Regions from separate parts of the Serratia fonticola genome, predicted to be linked through region 2. Evidence: predicted binding sites of a transcription regulator. Region 2 holds the regulator's gene; the other holds the start of a gene.
What was found. The regulator Fur, encoded in region 2, represses iron uptake genes when iron is present. The targets are predictions, from matches to a motif close to ATAATAATGAGAACNACTATCAA.
Positions count from the first base shown of each region.

Region 1: a site for Fur is predicted at 3,213-3,235, ahead of ftnA (non-heme ferritin). Genes of this name have one in related genera too.

Region 1 covers NZ_CP011254.1:5,256,868-5,262,038, reverse strand. The annotation lists gene exoX (exodeoxyribonuclease X) at 6-674, opposite strand; gene WN53_RS23335 (TraR/DksA C4-type zinc finger protein) at 1,096-1,533, shown strand; gene pip (prolyl aminopeptidase) at 1,646-2,635, shown strand; gene WN53_RS23325 (DNA polymerase III subunit theta) at 2,771-3,001, opposite strand; gene ftnA (non-heme ferritin) at 3,391-3,909, shown strand; gene yobA (CopC domain-containing protein YobA) at 4,350-4,733, shown strand; gene copD (copper homeostasis membrane protein CopD) at 4,737-5,171, shown strand, end outside.
Region 2 covers NZ_CP011254.1:3,508,422-3,513,592, reverse strand. The annotation lists gene fldA (flavodoxin FldA) at 196-735, shown strand; gene fur (ferric iron uptake transcriptional regulator) at 1,061-1,507, shown strand; gene WN53_RS15615 (beta-N-acetylhexosaminidase) at 1,689-4,352, opposite strand; gene chiQ (ChiQ/YbfN family lipoprotein) at 4,371-4,697, opposite strand; gene chiP (chitoporin ChiP) at 4,748-5,171, opposite strand, start outside.

The DNA.
Region 1 (5,171 bases), 1.7 Mb from region 2:
CTTGATTAACCCAACAGATAGTATTTCAACGTGTGTTTCATATCTGGGCTGAGATCGTTGATGGATTTCAGCATCCAACGCAGATAGCCAGGATCTTCCAGCGCTACCTGCTCAATAGATTGCCCACGATATTTGCCGAACTTGAATTTTTTCAACAATACCGGCTGCTCGGTGATTTCCAGCATCTGTTCTGGCGTCCAACCGGAGTCCTGCACAATGCGTTGCAGCAGTGCGGCGGTGACGTAACAGTCGTACAGTGCGCGGTGTGGATAAAGCGCGGTATCCTGCGGCAGTTGCACATCCAGATTCAGTGCATAGCGCAGGTATTGATTACCATATTTAATGTCTGGATACAGCGTACGTGCCAGTTTGAGGGTACAAATCCAGGCACCGTTCATTTCCGGCAGCATGGCCCGATCAAAGGCAGCGTTATGCGCGACATAATATTGGCTGCCCTGATAACGCCCAATGGCGACGGCGATACGCGGCTTGCCCTCAACCATCTGCTCGGTGATGTGGTGAATGGCCATGGCGTCCAGGCCGATAGGCCGGTCTGGGCTGATCAGGTCGCTCATCGGATTAGTGATTTGCCCGTCGATCACGTCAACGGAAGCGACTTCCACTACGCCGCCGTCTAGCCCACAGGTTTCAGTATCGATTACACGTAACATCATGATGTTCCCAGCTAAAGTCTACTCCCTAGCTTAACGATATGGGGTTGCGATGCCAACCTGTCTTTTCGCAGGCAACAAAAAACCCGCCTCGGCGGGTTTAACTACGGTCAGAAACTGATTTACTCACCAGATGCAGACGCCTGTCCTTTTTTGGAACGTTTCTCCGCTTTTTTCTCGGCTGGGGTTTTCAACGGCTTCTTCTTCGCATTTTTCTTGCTGTCCATTCCCTTACTCATGATGGCCTCTTGGTTAACCTATGGTTGGGTGGCTTGCTGAACCATTAACCCCCTAGCGGCCATCATATGCAAGCAGCAAAGGGTATGGAAACGTCAACGCCTTGTTTATCCAATGATTATTTATTATTAACCTTTATGTGTTAAAAATGTTATAATGTAACAAACTTATGTACACGGAGTGTGCCATGACAGTCATGACATTATTAAGCGAGCAACAACTGCTGGCGATGCCAGAATCTGATTACATGAATACGGAGCAGCGGGCGTTTTTCCGCCAACGCCTTTTGGACGAGCAACAAAAACTCTGGCAGCACATCGACGTGTTGAAACGTGATATCGACAGCGGCGATATTAGCGGTGACGAAGCGGATAAAGCCGCGCGCGAAGAAGATCTGCGCCTACTGTTCCGCCAATTGGATCGGGAAACCCGCCTGTTACCCAAGATGGCCGCCGCCCTGCAGCGCCTGGAAACCGGTGATTTCGGATATTGTCTTGAAACGGGTGAGCCTATCGGCCTGCCACGCCTGTTATTGCGCCCCACGGCAGAGTTGAGTATTGAAGCCAAAACCGCACAAGAAATGCGCGAACCCCATATGCGTAAAAGCAAGTCGACTTCATTTTGAGCAAACGCACACTAACATGTTGGTATAGGTGGAGGTTTTAGCGTTTTACCGTTGACCTGATGAGCGGCTTCGGCTTTGATGAAGGTATCACTCACAGAGAGACGCACGCGCCATGGAACAATTACGAGGTTTGTACCCGCCATTATCCGCCTATGACAGCGGTTGGCTGGATACTGGAGATGGGCACCGGATCTACTGGGAGCTGAGCGGCAATCCAAACGGTAAGCCTGCGGTATTTATCCACGGCGGGCCTGGCGGTGGTAGCGCACCTTATCATCGCCAGCTGTTCGACCCGCAGCGCTATAAGGTTTTGCTGTTCGATCAACGCGGCTGTGGCCGTTCCAAACCGCATGCGAGCCTGGACAATAACACTACCTGGCACCTGGTCGACGATCTCGAAAGACTGCGTGTCATGGCGGGAGTGGACCAGTGGCTGGTCTTTGGTGGCTCCTGGGGTTCCACGCTGGCGCTGGCCTATGCACAGACCCATCCGCAACGCGTCAGCGAGATGGTGCTGCGGGGGATCTTCACGCTGCGTAAGCAGGAACTGAGTTGGTATTATCAAGACGGCGCTTCTCGCTTCTTCCCGGATAAATGGGAGCGGGTGCTGTCTATTCTTTCGGAGGAAGAACGCAAGGACGTGATTGCGGCCTACCGTCAACGCCTGACGTCACCGGATCTGCAAGTGCAGCTTGAGGCTGCCAAACTGTGGAGCGTGTGGGAAGGGGAAACGGTAACGCTGTTGCCAAGCGATGCTTCCGCCTCTTTTGGCGAAGATGATTTCGCGCTGGCCTTTGCCCGCATTGAGAACCACTACTTTAGCCATCAGGGCTTTCTCGACAGCGATGACCAACTGCTGAGCAACGTCCCGCTGATCCGCCATATTCCGGCGGTGATTGTCCATGGCCGTTACGATATGGCTTGCCAGGTACAAAACGCCTGGGATCTGGCCAAGGCCTGGCCAGAGGCTGAACTGCATATTGTTGAAGGGGCAGGGCACTCCACGGATGAACCGGGTATTTTGCACCAGCTGATGCTGGCTACCGACCGTTTCGCGGGCCCCTCACCCCAACCCTCTCCCACAGGGAGAGGGAGCTGTTAACCCCTGCTCATTTGGAAGTAAATCGGTAACTTTAGCAAAATCGATCGCCTCCTCATCCAAGGTGAGTCGCGAGAAATTTCAAACACACTCGATCGGTTCCCTCTCCCTGTGGGAGAGGGTTAGAGCGTGGGGCCATTACTTCATTTTAGGTTCGTAAGGCAGGCGAGAGAATTTGTGTGATTCGACGCGATAGTGCATCACACGCTCGCGAAAGTAGTCCTGCAGATGCTTTGGCTGCTCACGTTCCACCATCTCAGGGATCACCGGCATATTGTAGCGTTCCTTGAATGCCACTCCAGACGCGGCCAGATCAACGTTCACCTTGTCCATATCGTCTTTGGAAAGCTCTGCCAGATTGTAACCCATGGGATCCTCCTTCTATTGTGTAACGGCAACTCAGCGCAGAAGGTAATCTACCGTGCCGCACTTGGCAAGCTTCTCAAACCAACATATCCCTATGATCTTCAGACTTTGGGCTTAGAGTCATTACAAAAAACAGGGTGATATAATATTTAAGCGTAATGCCATTGGTTTATTTTGTTAAATAAGAATGATTCGTCTTACTGTAAATATAAAGATGAAAATGATTATCATAATAATTTGATGTTAAATTTCGTTGATTTCTTAATCTGTTGATTTTAATGGTTAATTGTCATTTAAATAAATGAATGTAAATCAAGTGTTTTTATTTTGTGTTAATCAAGGCATAATGCGGTCAATTAAGTTTATGACCTGCAAAAATAATAGGGATCCTCATGCTAACGCAAGCAATGACCACGAAACTGAATGAGCAACTGAATCTGGAATTCTATTCCGCCAATTTGTATTTGCAAATGAGCGCCTGGTGCAGCGATAAAGGCTTCGAAGGGGCTGCCGCATTCCTTAAAGAACATTCACGCGAAGAGATGCAGCACATGCAGCGTCTGTTCGACTACCTCAGTGATACCGGGGCGTTGCCACTGATCGGCAGCATTTCTGCACCGCCGGTAGAGTTTGAATCACTGGCGGACGTTTTCCAGCAGACTTACGAGCATGAGCAACTGATCACTCGTCAAATCAATGAACTGGCGCACGTGGCAATGACCACACAAGACTACTCAACCTTCAACTTCCTGCAATGGTATGTTGCCGAGCAGCACGAAGAAGAGAAGCTGTTCAAATCCGTATTGGACAAGTTGGCGCTGGTAGGCAGCAGCGGCAAGGCACTGTTCTTCATTGATAAAGATCTGAAGAGAATGGGTGCTGAGGCAGTAAGCGGTAACGGCCAGGCCTGATAACCCGCTTTTGTCATCAATCTGAAAACCGCGTACTTTTCACCGTACGCGGTTTTTTTTGCTCTAAATTTACGGCGATATTATAGCGATAGCCAAGCCTGATACGTAGGGGCGCTGCATGCTGCGCCCGTTCAGCGAATCAATTAGCCGTGTACTTTTCACCGTATGCGGTTTTTTTGCCCTGCGTTTATCGAACTGCTATAGCGATACGTGCTGCCAGATCGCAAAATATCAGTGATGTGCTCGACTTGCCGATTCACCGTCGTTATGATTTAACGCGATACGCTACCGGGAGGTAGAGAGTTATAACAGTGAGTTACCCACTCCTTCTGCTGTTTACCCGTGGCGCAATCACAGTGGTGGGTTGAGGCTGCGGAAACATCGCTCCGCGTAACCGGTCTTGGCCCTTATCACCTACATAATTGATAAAGGACTCCTCCGTGATCGCTAAAATTCGTTCATCCTATCGCCTGCTTTCCACCATTTTCGTGCTGTTTGTCGGCTTGTCTTCTCAGCAGGCGTTGGCGCATGCCCACCTGAAAGTACAGACTCCGGCGGCAGACGCCACCGTCAGCTCTGCGCCAAAAGTGCTGACGCTGAATTTCTCCGAAGGCATTGAGCCTAACTTCAGCGGTGTCAAAGTGACCGGCCCAGATAACGCCGTGGTTAAAACCGGCAAGCTGGATCTGGATCCAAGCAACAACACCCAGATTAACGTACCGATTGAAAGTGAACTGGCTGCGGGGAAATACCAGGTTAGCTGGCACGTGGTTTCCGTTGACGGTCATAAAACCAAAGGTCAGTACAGCTTTACCGTTAACTAAGCCATGACTCTGGCGACCCTGTTTGTGCTGTGTCGCTTTGTGCACTTTACGGCGGTGATGCTGATGTTTGGTGTCAGCCTGTTCACCGCCGTCCTGTCGCCACAGCGCCTCTCCCCGATAATCACCCGCGATTTGCGCCCGCTGCTGCTCGCCTCGACCTGGATCTCCGCATTAACCGCTTTGCTGATGCTGGCCATTCAGGCCGGATTGATGGGCGATGGCTGGGCGGATACCTGGCAATTGAGCATTTGGTGGGCGGTGTTGGGCACCACCTTTGGTGAGGCCTGGCGCTGGCATCTGGGTTTTTCCCTGCTGGCCTTGTTAGCCTTGCTGTTGCCTGCGGCAAAGCGGGGGCAAGCGCTGGCTCTGTGCTCGGCACTGCTACTGATCAACATGGCGTTTATCGGCCATGCGGCGATGCATGCGGGCATATTGGGA
Region 2 (5,171 bases):
GTCGCATAGGCGGCACGGCGTTAAGGATGACGCCAGATCGGTTCCACCTCCGCAGAGGCATCGCATAAACGCGATAAAACCTCAGGGCAAATTTCTGGCATGATACGCATTTACGGCTGAGCAAGCCTGCCCTTGGCAGCGCCTCAGGCCGCGTTTACGCAACACATTCATTTGAATTAAAAGGTTATCTTTACTATGGCTCATGTAGGCATTTTCTTTGGCAGCGACACTGGCAATACCGAAAACATTGCCAAGATGATCCAAAAGACGCTTCAGCAAAAATTCGGCAACGACGTGGCAGAAATCCACGACATCGCCAAAAGCAGCAAAGAAGATCTGGCAGCGTTTGATATCCTGCTGCTCGGTATCCCAACCTGGTACTATGGCGAAGCCCAGTGCGACTGGGATGATTTCTTCCCGACGCTGGAAGACATCGACTTTAACGGCAAGCTGGTGGCGCTGTTTGGCTGTGGCGATCAGGAAGACTACGCGGAATATTTCTGCGATGCGATGGGCACCATCCGCGACATCATTGAACCACGCGGTGCGGCCATCGTCGGCCACTGGCCAACCAAAGGCTACCATTTTGAAGCCTCCAAGGGTCTGGCAGACGATGACCACTTTGTCGGGCTGGCCATTGACGAAGATCGTCAACCTGAGCTGACCAACGAACGTGTAGACGCCTGGGTCAAGCAAATCACTGAAGAGCTGAGCCTGGCCGAGATCGTCGGCTAAGCCTCTGCCCCGGCGGATAGGTAACACATAGTAAGGGCGCCGTAGAGCGCGCCCTTCTGTTATCGGCATCACGGATTAGAGCAATAGAAGCTACAAGTTTGTAACTTCCTACCTCGCCACGGTAGACTGAGATATCGGTTTATCCCATCCATCAAAGCTTTGCATGATTACCCTGTAAACGTGCAAAGATATGTTTGTTAACAACCGGCGGTTTCTATTTGCAGCAACCGGTTCTATAATGAGACGCAATTAACGCTTTGTGCCAACCGATGCCATAGGCGAGAACGCCTCAACTTGATTAGCATAGTAACAGGACTGAATCCGCATGACTGATAACAACTCCGCATTGAAGAAGGCTGGCTTAAAAGTCACTCTTCCGCGACTCAAAATCCTGGAAGTCTTGCAGGATCCGGCATGCCATCACGTCAGTGCGGAAGATCTGTACAAAAAACTGATAGATATGGGTGAAGAAATTGGTCTGGCCACGGTATACCGCGTGCTGAACCAGTTTGACGACGCAGGTATTGTGACCCGCCACAATTTTGAAGGTGGCAAGTCGGTTTTCGAACTGACTCAGCAACACCACCACGATCACCTGATTTGCCTGGACTGCGGCAAAGTGATCGAGTTCAGCGACGAATCCATCGAAGTGCGTCAGCGCGATATCGCCAAGCAACACGGTATCAAGCTCACCAACCACAGCCTGTACCTGTACGGCCACTGTGAAACCGGTGATTGCCGCGAGAACGAAACGCTGCACAACAAGAACTGATTCTGGCCAGCCAGAACGCGAAAACCGCCTAAATGGCGGTTTTTTTATGCCCGGATGATAGGCAAAAAAATCCCCGGACAGGCCGGGGAAAAATATCCACTCAATTATCACAATTGCAGTTTGCTCTCACCTCGCACTATCTCCGCCCCTCTACCGACACGTAGGTGGGCGGAGTTCTCACTTACGCTTTCACTGGCTCGGCACGGCTGAAGCGTTTGCCATCCGGGCTGATTGCACGGATTTGCACGTCACCCGCTACGGATGGGCGTGCTTTATCGTCATAACGCTGCCACTGTTTGCCGCCGTCGGTGGAATATTCAATTCCCAGGCCCGGCAGAGCGATATTCGCCTCCAACTTGCCACCGATGATGCGTGCACCTGGGACCGGCAGGCGATAGCTCACACCCGCTTTATCCATCTTGGCCAGCTCACGTTGGCCAATCAGGTTGGCAAAGCGCAGCCAGTCCTGATCCAGAGTTTTGGTATCGACCTGATGGGTTTCGCCACCTTTGTACTCACGGCCAGCTTTGTAATCCTGCTCCCAGCTGGCGCGGTGCCATGCACGTTCTGCCAGCGACACAGCACGTGGGTAAATCATGTATTCCATCTGCTGGTCGGTACGCACCACTTCGCTCCACAGTTGGGCGGAAAGACCATATGCGCCCGGCCATGGTTTGTCGCTCTTGGCGGTGAAGTGGTTACCGTCACGGTCAACCGAGGTTTCGGCGTTCTGCGGCAGGTTGTTCGGCGCAAAGCTGAAGATCTTCTGCTCGTCGCTGAAACGGGTGCCCCAGTAGTAACCGTGCTCGTCCGGGCTGACTTCATACGGGAAGTCCATGTAGACGTAGTCCGGGTTAGAGATCACCACGTCATATCCCTTGTTCGCCCAGTCGTTAGCCGAGTCGAAACCACCCCAGTACAGGGTATCCCAGAAGTTCACCGCCACATGCTTGGTCGCGAAGGCCTTCGAGTCTTTGGCATCTTTCAGGCCGTCCTGCCACGCCTGCATTCTGTCAATGCCGTGCGCTTTCACCAACTGGCTGACTTCCAGACCGAAGTAGCTTGGCAAGTGTTCCATATCTTCCACTTTGCCGTCTTTGATGATGGCCTGACAAACCTGCGATTTGGCCCACGGCTTGTCTTCTTTGCTCAGATCGAGGATGCCCTTGCCCGCTTCCGGGTTTTTCACGTCGGTATAGCCAGCGCCCAGACGGATGTTCTTCGCTTCGTCCCCACCAAAGTGCCAGGTTTTCAGCGGCTGACCGGCCTCTTTGTGCATCTGAGCCACTTCGCCAATCACTTTGTCCACGAAGTTCTTGGAGGAATCCAGGCATGGGTTCAGGTAGCTCTGACGGTTGAAGTACTGTACAGAGGTGGTATTGGAGGTATCGGTCGGATCCACCAGGCGGAACTCGTTGGCCTCTTTCTCTTTCCCTTCGGCCAGCAGCTTCTTGTAGCGAGCTTCCATGGAAGTAATCGCCGCACGGGCGTGCGCCGGCATGTCGATTTCAGGGATCACTTCAATCTGGCGTGCCTGAGCATATTTAACGATGTCGATATAGTCCTGACGGGAGAAGAAGCCACCGTGCGGTGCCGGGCCAGAGCCGTATTGTGGCATCAGGCAGGTGGTCTCGCTCAGGTCATGACAACGCTGGCCGCCCACTTCGGTCAACTCTGGCAGGCCAGGGATCTCAATGCGCCAACCTTCGTCATCCGTCAGGTGGAAGTGGAATTTGTTCAGCTTGTAGGCTGCCATTTGATCCAGCAGGCGCAATACGGCGTCTTTTTGGTGGAAGTTACGCGCTACGTCCAGGAAAATGCCGCGGTATTGGAAGCGCGGTGCATCTTTGGCATCCAGAGTCGCGATCTTCTTGCTGCCGTCGGATGGGATCAGCGACAGGATGGATTGCAGACCATAGAACACGCCGGTCTGATCGAAACCAACGATCTCGGCACCTTTCTCGCCAATCTTCAGTTGGTAGGCACCTGGCACGGCCTGATCGCCTTTGAATGCCGCTGGCTTGATATCCGTCTTGATCGGATAACCGTTCGCCTGGCTCTCAATGCCCAGCAAGGCAAAACGCTCGGCTGCAGCATCTGCCGCTGGCTTGGTCAACGCGCTCAGCTCCAGCGCCACGCCTTTGCTCAGGTCAATATCCTTCGCATGGACTTTAACTTCCATCGGGGTTGGGATGATTTGCCCACGCAGCGATGCCATCGGCAACACTTTCAGATCCTGGTTCTTGGTGAAGCGGCTTTCTGGCACCATCAGAATGTTGTTGTCATCCTTGGTACGCTTCCACTGGTCACCGGTGAACGGGGCCACAAACTGGTTAACATCTTCGGTATCGGTATTTGACAGGATCTTCGGCTGAGCATCGCCGGAAGTGGCATACCAGCGCGGCAGGAAGTCGGTGCGGAACAGCTGCCAGTATTCAGCGATAATCGGGATTTCCACCGCCTGATTGGCCGGGAAGCTGGTGAATTTGTCCGTCGGTTCCAGCTTATACAGATCGCCGGTAATGTGGGTGATTTTGAACTGGTCGTTATCGACCTTCAACGTTTGGCGCGGGCTGTGGAAATAGATCGCCCAGTCTTTATCTTTGATTTCCTGATTGCCGTTGGTCAAGGTGATCAGCACCTTGTGGCAGGACGCCCAGTCGGCACCCAGCTTGGCACAGTCCACGCCGTTCTCAGCGGCACGGTTGTCCAACATCTTCAGATTGACCTGCAACTGGCTGAGTTGATCAACCACCTGCTGGTTGGCCATGGCAGAACCTACGCTGCCCAATAGTCCAACGGTAGCCGTCAGGGCGGCGAGAGCACTCATCTTAAACTTGTTCATCTGCAACCTCTTGCGTAATCAGTTGTTGTTTGCGCGAATTTCTTTCCAAATCTTGCCGCATTTGGCGTCATACGCCTGGCCATTGCCGGTATGGGCAGCCTGGATGCAGCTTTGGTAATCCAGCACCCGCACGGTTTCCTGCTCAGCGAACTGTTGGTGCTGTTTCTCTTGCTTCAACACGTTCAGCACCGCCTGGCAGGCCTGCAATTTCTCTGGTGAACCTTCCGCGGTATTGATACAGGCGCTGTAGGCCTGGCGCAGCTTGACATCTTCCGGTGGCGCGGCCGATTGCGAGCAGGCGCTAAGCCCGGCAACCGCAGCGATAATCAGCATCAGTTTTTTCATGGTTAAAGTCCTGTGGCATTTCCCCGGCAGCCTGGCCACCGGGGAGCGCATTAGAAGATAGTGAACGGTGCGATAACGATGAATTTGACGTCTTTCTCGTCCTGGAAGATGTTGCCGTAACCGCCGCCCCAGCTTGGAATATCGGAATGGTTGTCATACTGCGTGAAGTGCAGTTTGAACAGGGTGCCTTTGGCGCGCCCGTCCTGCATGGTGTACATCGCATCCAGGCTGTAAGCGCTCTCTCTCAGGCGCTGGCTCTGATCGTAAATCGGGTTGGTGCTTGGCTTGGCGTCCCAGGCGTAAACGTAGGAAGCGCCGACGGCCATACCAGGCAGGTTCCAGTTGCTCAGGTCATACATCACGCCACCAAACACGGCTTTTTCACCGTTGGCGTTAAAGTCGGAGCGGTTATCCCACCAGATATCGAGGCGGCCGTTTGAGGAGGCGTAGGTCGGGGTCATACGCTGCAGGAAG